2 regions of the Pseudoalteromonas sp. CST2 genome follow, and region 1 is predicted to be linked to the other one. Evidence: riboswitches for the same ligand, from Rfam matches in the RefSeq annotation. Region 1 holds a riboswitch; the other holds the start of a gene.
The links. A riboswitch is a leader RNA that binds a small molecule or an ion and turns the genes downstream of it on or off. The one in region 1 is predicted to bind cobalamin.
Positions count from the first base shown of each region.

Region 2: another riboswitch for cobalamin. It lies ahead of PSH41_RS13630 (TonB-dependent receptor domain-containing protein); the one in region 1 lies ahead of PSH41_RS09685 (ABC transporter ATP-binding protein).

Region 1 is NZ_JAQREO010000005.1:274,594-279,915, reverse strand. Features, by position in the region: gene cobO (cob(I)yrinic acid a,c-diamide adenosyltransferase) at 1-34, opposite strand, end outside; gene PSH41_RS09695 (cobyric acid synthase) at 18-1,508, opposite strand; gene PSH41_RS09690 (FecCD family ABC transporter permease) at 1,514-2,518, opposite strand; gene PSH41_RS09685 (ABC transporter ATP-binding protein) at 2,523-3,332, opposite strand; cobalamin riboswitch at 3,401-3,532, opposite strand; gene PSH41_RS09680 (porin) at 3,631-4,563, opposite strand; gene PSH41_RS09675 (LysR family transcriptional regulator) at 4,762-5,322, opposite strand, start outside.
Region 2 is NZ_JAQREO010000010.1:98,920-104,241, reverse strand. Features, by position in the region: gene thiI (tRNA uracil 4-sulfurtransferase ThiI) at 1-50, shown strand, start outside; gene PSH41_RS13650 (ketopantoate reductase family protein) at 77-979, opposite strand; gene PSH41_RS13645 (VanZ family protein) at 972-1,325, opposite strand; gene PSH41_RS13640 (YajQ family cyclic di-GMP-binding protein) at 1,476-1,958, shown strand; gene PSH41_RS13635 (ABC transporter substrate-binding protein) at 2,226-3,008, shown strand; cobalamin riboswitch at 3,076-3,245, shown strand; gene PSH41_RS13630 (TonB-dependent receptor domain-containing protein) at 3,295-5,124, shown strand.

The sequences.
Region 1 (5,322 bases):
GCTGCTGGTGCTTATCGTTATTTGTATCCGTCATTATTATCTCCTTCATAAATCGATATAATGTGTTGTATGTTCAAATGCGCCTCGCACATAGTGGCCAAGCGCTCAAGTTGTTGCTCGCGGTGCGCTACAATACTCACAGGTTGTATGGTTGCATCGCTTTTTACCCACTTTAAAATTTGCAGTGTGGCAGCGGGTTCATCAAACAAGCCATGCAAATAAGTACCAGCAATGGCATTATCATCACTAATAAAGCCATCGTTTTCAAACCCATAAGGGTGCGCGTTAAACGTTAAAAATGGCTTATCAAGTGCTGCGCCTTCACTAATGCCGGCATGAATTTCGTAGCCGCTACACGGTGTTTGCAAATCATTTAACTGCATAGCCGCCGTTACTTTAGTGAGTACTTTTTGGGTGCTTAGAGTGGTATCAAAGTCACTTAATGCAAGGCCTTTAACACGATTTAATGACGATTCAACCCCCATCGGATCAGCAATGCTATTTCCCAACATTTGCATACCACCACAGATACCCAATACTTTGCCACCATAGCGTAAGTGCCGCTTTATTTGCGTATCCCAGCCTTCATTTTTTACAAAACTTAAATCACCCAGCACGTTTTTACTGCCGGGAATAATAATCAGATCAACCGGTGGGATCGCGTGTGTGTGGCGTACATAATTTATATTAATATTTGGGTGCAGCCGCAATGCATCAAAATCGGTATGGTTACTAATATGCGGCAATAAAAGCACGGCTATATTAATGGTGGCAGTCGTCACCGTGTTATCTATTGCTACAGCATCTTCGGCATCAAGTGCTAAATCATGCAAATAAGGCAGCACTCCAAGCACTGGTTTTTTTGTGTAGCGCTCAAGCCAATCTAGCCCACTTTGTAGCAAGCTTATATCGCCTCTAAAGCGGTTTATAACAAAGCCTTTTACGCGCGCTTGCTCGGATTCGCTTAATAGCGCAAGTGTGCCCACTAAATGCGCAAACACACCGCCTTTGTCTATATCGGCAATAATAATGACGGGGCAATCTACCGCTTCTGCGTAACCCATATTGGCAATGTCGTTCTCGCGTAGGTTTATTTCTGCGGGGCTGCCTGCGCCCTCAACCAATAATAAATCAAACTGCTTTGCTAGGCGTTTATGCGAGGCAAGCACTGCATCCATCGCAACCTGTTTATAGTTATGATACGCCCCTGCCTCCATATTACTAATGGCTTTTCCATGTATAATGACTTGTGCGCCCGTATCACTATTTGGTTTGAGCAATATGGGGTTAAAGTCGTTTTGAGGCTCTACTTTAGCGGCTATGGATTGCAAAGCTTGCGCACGGCCTATTTCGCCCCCCTCTTTTGTAACCGCGCTATTAAGCGCCATATTTTGCGGTTTAAAAGGCGCGACCTTTATACCTCGCTTTGCAAACACTCTGCAAAGCGCAGCGACTAAGGTGCTTTTTCCGGCATCCGACGTAGTGCCCTGAATCATTAAGGTTTTCATCAGCACTATGCCTTTGTTTTTCTAAAAAAGAGTAAGCTTAAAAAAAATACGCTACCCATAGCTGCTGTGATCACCCCTACAGGGAGCTCTTGATTTTTAAGTAATGAGCGCGAAAGCACGTCAACCCACACCATAAACGTGCCGCCCACTAAGCTGGTAATTAGTAAGCCAGCAGTACTGCCCTGAGATATAAAAAAGCGCACTATGTGCGGCACCATTAAACCTACAAAACCAATACCGCCACATAGGGCCACCAGCACGGCCGTTATTAACGAGCTCAATACCAGCATTAAAATTCTAAAACGGTGCACACGGACCCCAAGCGTTATCGCGCTTTCATCGCCAAGAAGCAGCGCATTTAACTGCCTTTTAAAGCTCAGCATAAAGCTAATACACACCACTATAACCACGCATGGCAACCATAACGTGGCCCATTGTGCGCGGGCAAAGCTGCCTAACGTCCAAAACAAAATACCAGCCACTGCTTGCGGGTCACTCCAATACAGCAATAAACTTGTAAATGCGCTAAATAAAAATGACAGCGCTACCCCCGCTAGCAACATAGACTCTACTTGCGACCTTTTTTGCCGCCCAGCAATAAGTATCAATAAGCCCATTGCTAAAAAGCTCCCTAATAAGGCAGCAGCCGATAACATAAACCCTGCACTAATACTCGCAACGGCCATAAGCAGTACTACCCCAAACGACGCGCCTGACGATATGCCAAATAAATACGGATCAGCGAGCGGGTTACGAGTAACCGTTTGTAAAATAAGCCCTGCAATAGCCAAACCTGCGCCCGCCATAAAGGCAAGTAAGGTACGAGGTAACCTAAGCTCATAAATAATACGCGCGTTAAACGAGCCCTCTCCTGCAGATAAAACCCCTGTGAGCACATCACTTAACGGCGTATCTGCGGCGCCAAAACTCAGTGCGCTAAAAAGGCTGCTCAGTGCAATTAACACGGCTGCTATAAATATTGTCCACTGGTTTATTTTTGTTATATCCATTTAATTAATAGCCATAAAAGTAAGTAATATGAGGAATAGTTTGGCCATTATCTGTGCGCTGAGGGTGGCTAGTTACGCGCGCACATACCCCAAAAACATCCGCTAGCATGTCCTCACTAAGTACCTGCTCAGGCGAACCTGTATGTGTTATTTTACCTTTATTAATAACCACCAGCTCATCGCACATAGCGGCTGCTAAATTTAAATCATGAAATGAGGCAAACACAGTGACCCCTAGCGATTTTGCCAGTTCCATCACTTGTATTTGATATTTAACATCTAAATGGCTAGTTGGCTCATCCATGATGAGTAATTGCGGTTGCTGCACTATAGCGCGGGCAATCAATGCACGTTGCTTTTCGCCCCCCGAAAGCGATTCAAAACTTTGCTTACACTGTTGCTCAAGCCCTACGGTTTTTATTGCCTGTGTAATTTTTTGTTTGTCGCTGTGGGTGGTGGCGCTAAATAATGACTTATGAGGTGTAAGCCCAAGGGCAACCACATCAAATAATGTTAGGTTAAATTGCGCAGGCGTTTCTTGTAGAACTACAGCAACATATTTTGCGTAGTCTTCACTTTTAAGCTGCCAAATATCCTGCTGATTAAAGGTAACGTTACCAGCGGTCGGTTTATTAAAGCGATACAAACAGCGCAGTAAGCTCGACTTACCCGCCCCATTTGGGCCAATTAACCCAATAAACTTACCCTTAGCTATGTGTAAATTAATATTGTTTAAAATGGCGTGATCATCGACTTCCCACGACACATTTTGAACGTTTAATAAGGGTGTATTTGGCGCTAATGTAGTTTGCAAAAGTGAGTCCTTGGAAAGCGTGCACTCACTAACACACAGCTAAAAGACTAGTGCATCAATAAAAATGAGTTTACCCGCTCGTTAAAAAAGTATACCAATCTAGAACTTCTCATGCTGATTGATATGTCTCATTTGTATCTGACTTAAAGCGTGGTGCTAATTACAGTTACGGGAATAGTTGAGGAATTTCACCCCATTCCAAATGAGGGTCTATTATGGGCGGGTAAGTAAATAATTTAAAGCAAAAAAAACCGCGCTCATTAGAGCGCGGTTAATAAAGGGAGTGTTTAAGCAACGCTTAAAACTTGTATTCCATACCTAGGCCAACGTAGTCTTGGTCAACATTGTTGTCCATATCAAAGCTTGAGTAAAAACCAAATACTTTAATGTTTTTATTAAACTTATGATCAACACCTACAGAAACTGCCGTTTTGTCGTCGCTGTCATCAAAGTCCATTGCTTGGTATTGCACTTTAAACGTGTTTTTGCCCATGCTGTAGGCTGCGTTTAATAAATAGCCGTCAGCTTCTGCGCTACCGTCTACTTTTTCTTGAGTTTGGTACATAGCGCCTAATTTAAAGCTCTCTACTTTACCTTGAATTGACGCACGCACTACATCGTAGCCATTTACTTCGCTATCGGCTGCAACCGAGGCGTATACCGCACTCTTTTTAAGTGCAGAGTCACCGTAGGTAACCGCCATTGAATAGCCGTTATCTGCATCTACGTCATCTTCGGCAACAAATGTAGCAAGTACTTTAAAGCCTTCGTAGCTTTTAGATGTATAAGTGATTGAATCACCTAGGCGGTTTTCACCTTTAAAGACATTTTTAATATCGCCTTCAAGGTCATTAAATAAATCTAACTTACCTTGCGATTGTTTAAGCGCTGTATCGTTACGACCCACAACAACTTGACCATATGCACCTTTTAAACCTACATACTGGTTACGTGCAGAAATATTGTCGTCGTTATCACCTTTAGAGTCAGCATCAGATACATCAACTTGAAACTCAAACTTATAAACCGCTTCTAATCCATCAGTAATCTTTTCAGACCCTTTTAGTCCAAAGCGAGATGCATTACTTTTAATTTCAGTGAAAGACCCTTCGCCATCATCAGACGATTGCACAGTAACATTCGCTTTACCGTATACATCAACCTCTGCAAACGCGCTAAAAGATAAACCACTTACTAGTGCAACACATAAGCTCGATTTTACAAAATTCATGTTATTTCCTCGATAATCACAAGACTAATTTTTAAAACAGCTGCAGTTTGTCACCGTTAAATGACAGATATATTACAAAGGAAACATTTTTGTCTTTTTATTTTAATAAAAGTGTCTAAATTCTGAAAACAAACCGACATGAATATTTAATAAACAAAATTGTACCTATTCAACCTCATTAAAAATCATAGTCGGTATTTAGTGTTCATCAACAGGCTGATAAGCATTTATTTTAGGTAATAAGTTAATCAGGGTTTCTATTAGCTCTTTTTGTTCGTTGTCTCTGTGGTAGGCCACAAAAATATCACGCGAAGTATGTTCTACGTCTTTTACATGAAACAGCTCACCCTTTTCTAGGTGAGATTCAACAAGTACCTCGGGGATAAACGCACTGCCGCCACACTGAAGAATTAAATCAAGGGCAATACGTCCCGTACTGGTTCTAAAATAAGGCGGCGTTTTACCGGTAAATTGGCGCGCATGCCATAGTGAAAACGTAGTACCCCAATCAACATATACATATTGGTTATCAAAAAAGTTCTCGTTAGTGGCCGTGTCATAGCCACTAACCGGAATAATTGGCAGCTCGCAAATTCGCTCAACCACAAGCTCGTCTACTTTAGGGGGGTCAAATAAAATGGCTAAATCAAGCGTACGCTCTAATAATAACCGCGTGCTTTCTTGTTGGGCTTTAACCTCTGCGACCAACGAGACCCCAGGCATAGCCGACACAATATTAGTAATGCCAAATTGTAAAAA
Region 2 (5,322 bases), on a different contig from region 1:
TTATTCTTCATGAAGCAGGCTTTACGGGTGTAAAAGTTTACCGCCCGTAAAGGTTAACCGTAATTTAGAGCGTGGTTTATACCACGCTTTTTTTTGCCTTAATTTTAGCAAGTAGAGCATCGTTTAGCGGGGTGCTGATATTTAATCGCTTACCTTGTTGGCTAATATAGCCACAAATGGCGTCTATTTCGGTTTGTCGGTTATGCGCTACGTCTTGATGCATTGAAGAGTAGTTTTCAGCGGTTAGCATCATTACGTTATAAGCGTTGTTAAGTGCATCAGCCAGCTTAATATCAAGCTTTAAAGCCTGGGCTATTTGGCATGCCTCAGTTAATAAATTAAAGATAATGCTATTAAAATAAGGGGCACGTAACTGACCATTTTTAATATCATACAATGCGCTTAATGGGTTAATGGCAATATTTACTAATAGTTTTTCAAATCGTAGCTGCTCAATATTAGTAGTGTAGCTAAGCTGCGGCACGTTTTGCAATTGCTCACACATTGTTTGGCGATAACTGCGCGCGCAAGGGTTGCAGGCACCTAATACGCTTTTACCTTCACCGGTGTGCTGTACTATAAAGTCGTTTGTTTTAAAGCCAGCCATGCTGGTGGTTAAAAAGTACAACGCTTGTCGCTTATCGAGTTGCTCATTGAGCGTTTCAACATTACCCATTCCGTTGTGCGATACAATAAGTACACTACTTGGCGATAAAAAGGGTTTAACTTGCGTAAAGGCCGATTGAACCTGAAAAGCCTTTACAGCAAAAATAACAATATCAAACGCGGGCTGTTCATTAATTTGCTTAAGCGTAATAAACCGCGCATTAATTTTTTGCGAAGGCTGTTTTGCTTTGCAATAAAAGCGTGTATTTGCAGTGGCTTTGCGTGTTAACACATGAACAGTGTGAGCTTTAGATAAAAAATGGCTTAGCAATAAACCAATAGCGCCGTCGCCAATAATAAGAATATTAGCCATAAGGGTTCTTTTTTCGAGGAGTAAAAATGGTTCTTAGTAAAAAGTACGTGGCCGCACCGGCAAAATCAGCAACAAAATCACCTAACGAGGCCTGCCTGTAGGGAAGCGCATCTTGCATTATTTCTATTGCTGCACCGTAGCCCGCAAGCAAGAGTACTTGCGTGTACAGCGGTAACTTAAAGGCTTTATCCATAATGATGGCAAGTATAAAAAATATCCCAAAGTGGGCAACTTTATCAACATGTGGAAATAAGTTCGTAACGCCGCCTTTTATTTCTTTGGCAAATAAGAGGGTAAACACCACAATACTAATCAAAAAAACTGCTTGGTAAACACGCCTTGTCACGATAAATCCTAAAACCGCTTAAAAAAGAGGCTGCAGTATATCAAACTAAATTAGTATCGCACCTGAACAAGTGGCAGAAAAATGTAAAGATTTATAATTTTAGCGTTATAATCGGCGCATAAATTTAGATTTAATAGTTAGGAGAACCCAATGCCTTCATTTGATATCGTATCAGAAGTAGAAATGAACGAAGCTAAAAATGCAGTAGATAACGCAAACCGTGAGCTAGAAACGCGCTTTGACTTTAGAGGTGTTGACGCATCAATTGAGCTAAACGACAAAACAATTAAACTAAAAGCTGAAGCTGACTCACAAGTTATGCAATTGTTTGATATTTTAGCAGGAAAAATTTCTAAGCGTGGTATGGACGTAGCAAGCTTGGAGCTGCAAGACATCACTCGTGCTGGTAAAAACGTGTTTCGTAATGTTGCACTTAAACAAGGCATTGAGAAAGACATGGCTAAAAAAGTAGTTAAAGCCATTAAAGACTCAAAAGTAAAAGTACAAGCTGCTATTCAAGGTGAAGAAGTACGTGTAACGGGTAAAAAGCGTGACGATTTACAAGCCGCTATGCAAGTCGTTCGCACTGCAGATTTAGGTCAGCCTTTCCAGTTTAAAAACTTTCGCGATTAATTAGCTAAGTGTCTTTAGTATTTTAAAGTGAAAATTTAAATGTGTGGTTATTGAATATATTAGCCACACATTTTACCCCGCCCTAATTACAGCCTTTACTTACTCGCAAGCCTAAACCCCTTTTACCTACGTAAAATTACTCTACTGTTATTCCATATTCTTTTAACGTTATTTAAATGCATTATTAAATCTGCTTATCACGCAGTTGCGTATATTAGGCTATTCTTAATATCAATATTACTTAATAGCGACTGTTAAAGGCTTTAAATGCTTAAGTTTCTTGTTTTTATAATTATTATTGCGTGCAGTAAGTTTAGCTTTGCCAAGCCAATAAATGTAGATGTGTTGGTAGAGGACGGTTACTTTCCAATTATTATTAATGCCGAAAAAGAGCAAGGGTTAGCGCCTGAGTTTGTAAAAATACTCAATGACTCTCAAAGCGAATATAAATTTACTCTTAACTCTTTGCCTGTAAAAAGGCTCAAAAAGTGGGTCGAATGGGGGGAATTCGACATGTTGTTTTTAATGGCTATGCAATGGGTGCCTGAAGTAGCAAGAAGTGCCTTACAGGAAACGAGCTTTTATGTTATTGCTAAAAATGAGTTGTATACGCTGGCACAAAACGCCCAAAAGCAAAGCTATTTCGATGACTTACATGCTTTAACAAAAGCGGGAGTATTGGGGTATTCCTATCGTTTTGCTGATTTTAAAACCGATGCACAGTATTTAAGTGATGAACACCAAGTTAGTTTAACAATCGATGAGTTTAACGTTGTTAAAATGCTGCTATTAAAGCGTGCCGATGTAGGGGTGTTAAATAACATAGCTTATCAATACTTTAAAAAGAACAACATTTTTAATATGAACCTGCTTTATAAGAGTAATACCCCAGATGCTATATACGATACTCATTTTTTAGTTAATCCTGCGCGCAGTAAAATTACGGTAAAACAAATGGATAAGCTTTTAAATTCGCCTGAAATAAAACCTAAAATCACAGCGCTTTTAAGTTTATACGGCGTAACATCCAGCTTTACTGAAAATAAATAATTTAACCTTTAGCTATATAGACGTCCGTTGACATTTGTAAACAAACTGCTCACAATAACCGCCTATTTTCAAGGTGCTTGCTGGTTGCTAAATACAGGGTTTAAAGTATTAAAACTAACAGCGAGATAATCGGGAAGTTGGTGCGCCTTTATGACAAAAGCAATCCCAACACTGCCCCCGCAACGGTAAAGTATTAACGCATTTATGTGTTTACTGAGTCCGGAGACCGGCCTTGAAGTAATCTTACTTACTTAAATCTTTGCGGTGGGCAAAGATAGGGAACATCATGCTAAATAAAACAACTCTTGGCGTTGCTATCTCGGCTGCGCTGTCTTTTTCTGTATCTGCTGCACAAAGCCCAATTGAAAAAATCACTGTTACCGCTAATAAATTTGAACAATCAATAAATAATGTTTTAGCGAGCGTTAATGTAATTGAACGCTCCGAAATAGATGCAAGCAATGTACGCGATTTACCAACCTTACTAAGCACACAGGTGGGTTTTCAAATTAATTCTAATGGTGGCTTTGGCCAAACGTCGGGCGTGTCTTTACGTGGTACAGGTTCTGGCGATACGCTAATTTTAATTGATGGTGTACGCACGGGCTCAGCCACGCTAGGACAAAAAGCATTAAGTAACGTGCCGCTAAATAGTATTGAGCGAATAGAGATCGTAAAAGGCTCGCGTGCAGCTGTGTATGGCTCAGATGCATTAGCTGGGGTTATTAATATAATAACGCGTGAAGCGAGCAATGTATCACTTGATGCCACATTTGGCTCTAACGCTTATCAAAACTATCAGCTTGCAGGTTCAGTAAAATCAAATGAAGTGGTTAGCGCATTTAATGCAGGCTTTGAAAAAACCGATGGTTTTGATGCATTACAAGGTATAGCGCCCGATGACGACAGCTATGAAAATAAAAACGTAGGCTTTAAAGTAAACTATACAGATGCACACTACGGAAACTTTAAGCTACTAGGCCAGTACAGCGAAGGCTACGCGGACTACGATAGCAGCTTTAGCCCGGCTACGAGCACGGTTGAAAGAGGGGACTTTAAAAACTATCAACTGTCGGCGCAGTGGAGCAAAAACTACACTAACCAATCTCATGCTATAGATGTTGCTTTTGCAACCGATGATTCTGACAGCACATATGTGGACTCTTTTACCGGCGGGCCATTAACCAGTACATTTGTTACTAAGCGCTCGCAAGTAGATTACAGCGGCCAATACCGCTTAACAAATGCGCTTAATATTAGCGGCGGCGTTAATTGGTATATCGATGATGTATCGCAAAGCTCGCAAGCATTTGATGAGGATAGCCGCGATGTATTAGCAGTGTTTGTTGGGGCTTATTACGACACCGACACTGTGCTTGCCAATTTAACTCTTCGCCAAGACGACGATGAACAGTTTGGTGATGAAACAACCTATACTGCGGCGGCTGGTTATCATTTATCTGAAAATTCAACATTTAGAATTAGTCAAAGCACAGGTTTTAAAGCGCCAACATTTAACGATTTATACTACCCAAATTTTGGTAATCCAGATCTCCAACCTGAAAAATCAATAAACCGCGAGCTTGGTGTAAATGTTAATTTTGACAGTGCACAAGTCGATTTTGCAATTTTTAGAAACGACATCGAAGATAAAATTGATTACGATGAAAACTTTGCGTTAGCTAATATAAACGAAGCTCGCTATGAAGGGGTTGAGTTTAGCCTTACACAACAAATTTTAGGGTTTGATAGCCACTTTAATTTTGCATATTTAAGTGCCGAAAACAAAGAAACCGGCGATGAGCTACGCAATGTTGCCAAGCGGACTGTTAATTGGGAGCTCGCAAAGCAATTTGGTGATTTTGATGCTCGCATTGATATGCAATACCGCAGTGATCGCGAGGGGGCAGTAACGCGCCTAGGATCGTATACACTTTGGAACCTAGCGGGTAACTATCATGTAAACGATAATATTGAGCTGTCGCTGCGTGTAGAGAACCTATTTGACAGAGATTACAATGTGGTTGACTCAAGAGCTGACTTTATAAGCGGTGAAGTATATTACTACAACACCCCAGAGCGCCGCTTTTTTGTAGGTGCAAGCTATCAGTTTTAATAGCGTTTTTTAATATACAAAAGCCCGATTTATATCGGGCTTTTTAATGTGTATTTATACCAATTCGCATTAATACTTAATCATTTTCAGGGGCTAAATGTGTCGCTATCTGCGTTAAAAAATTCTCATTTAGAACAACTAAATAGTGAATTTTTGCCTTGCTATCAACACGTTTATCCATCCTCAAAATAGATCACT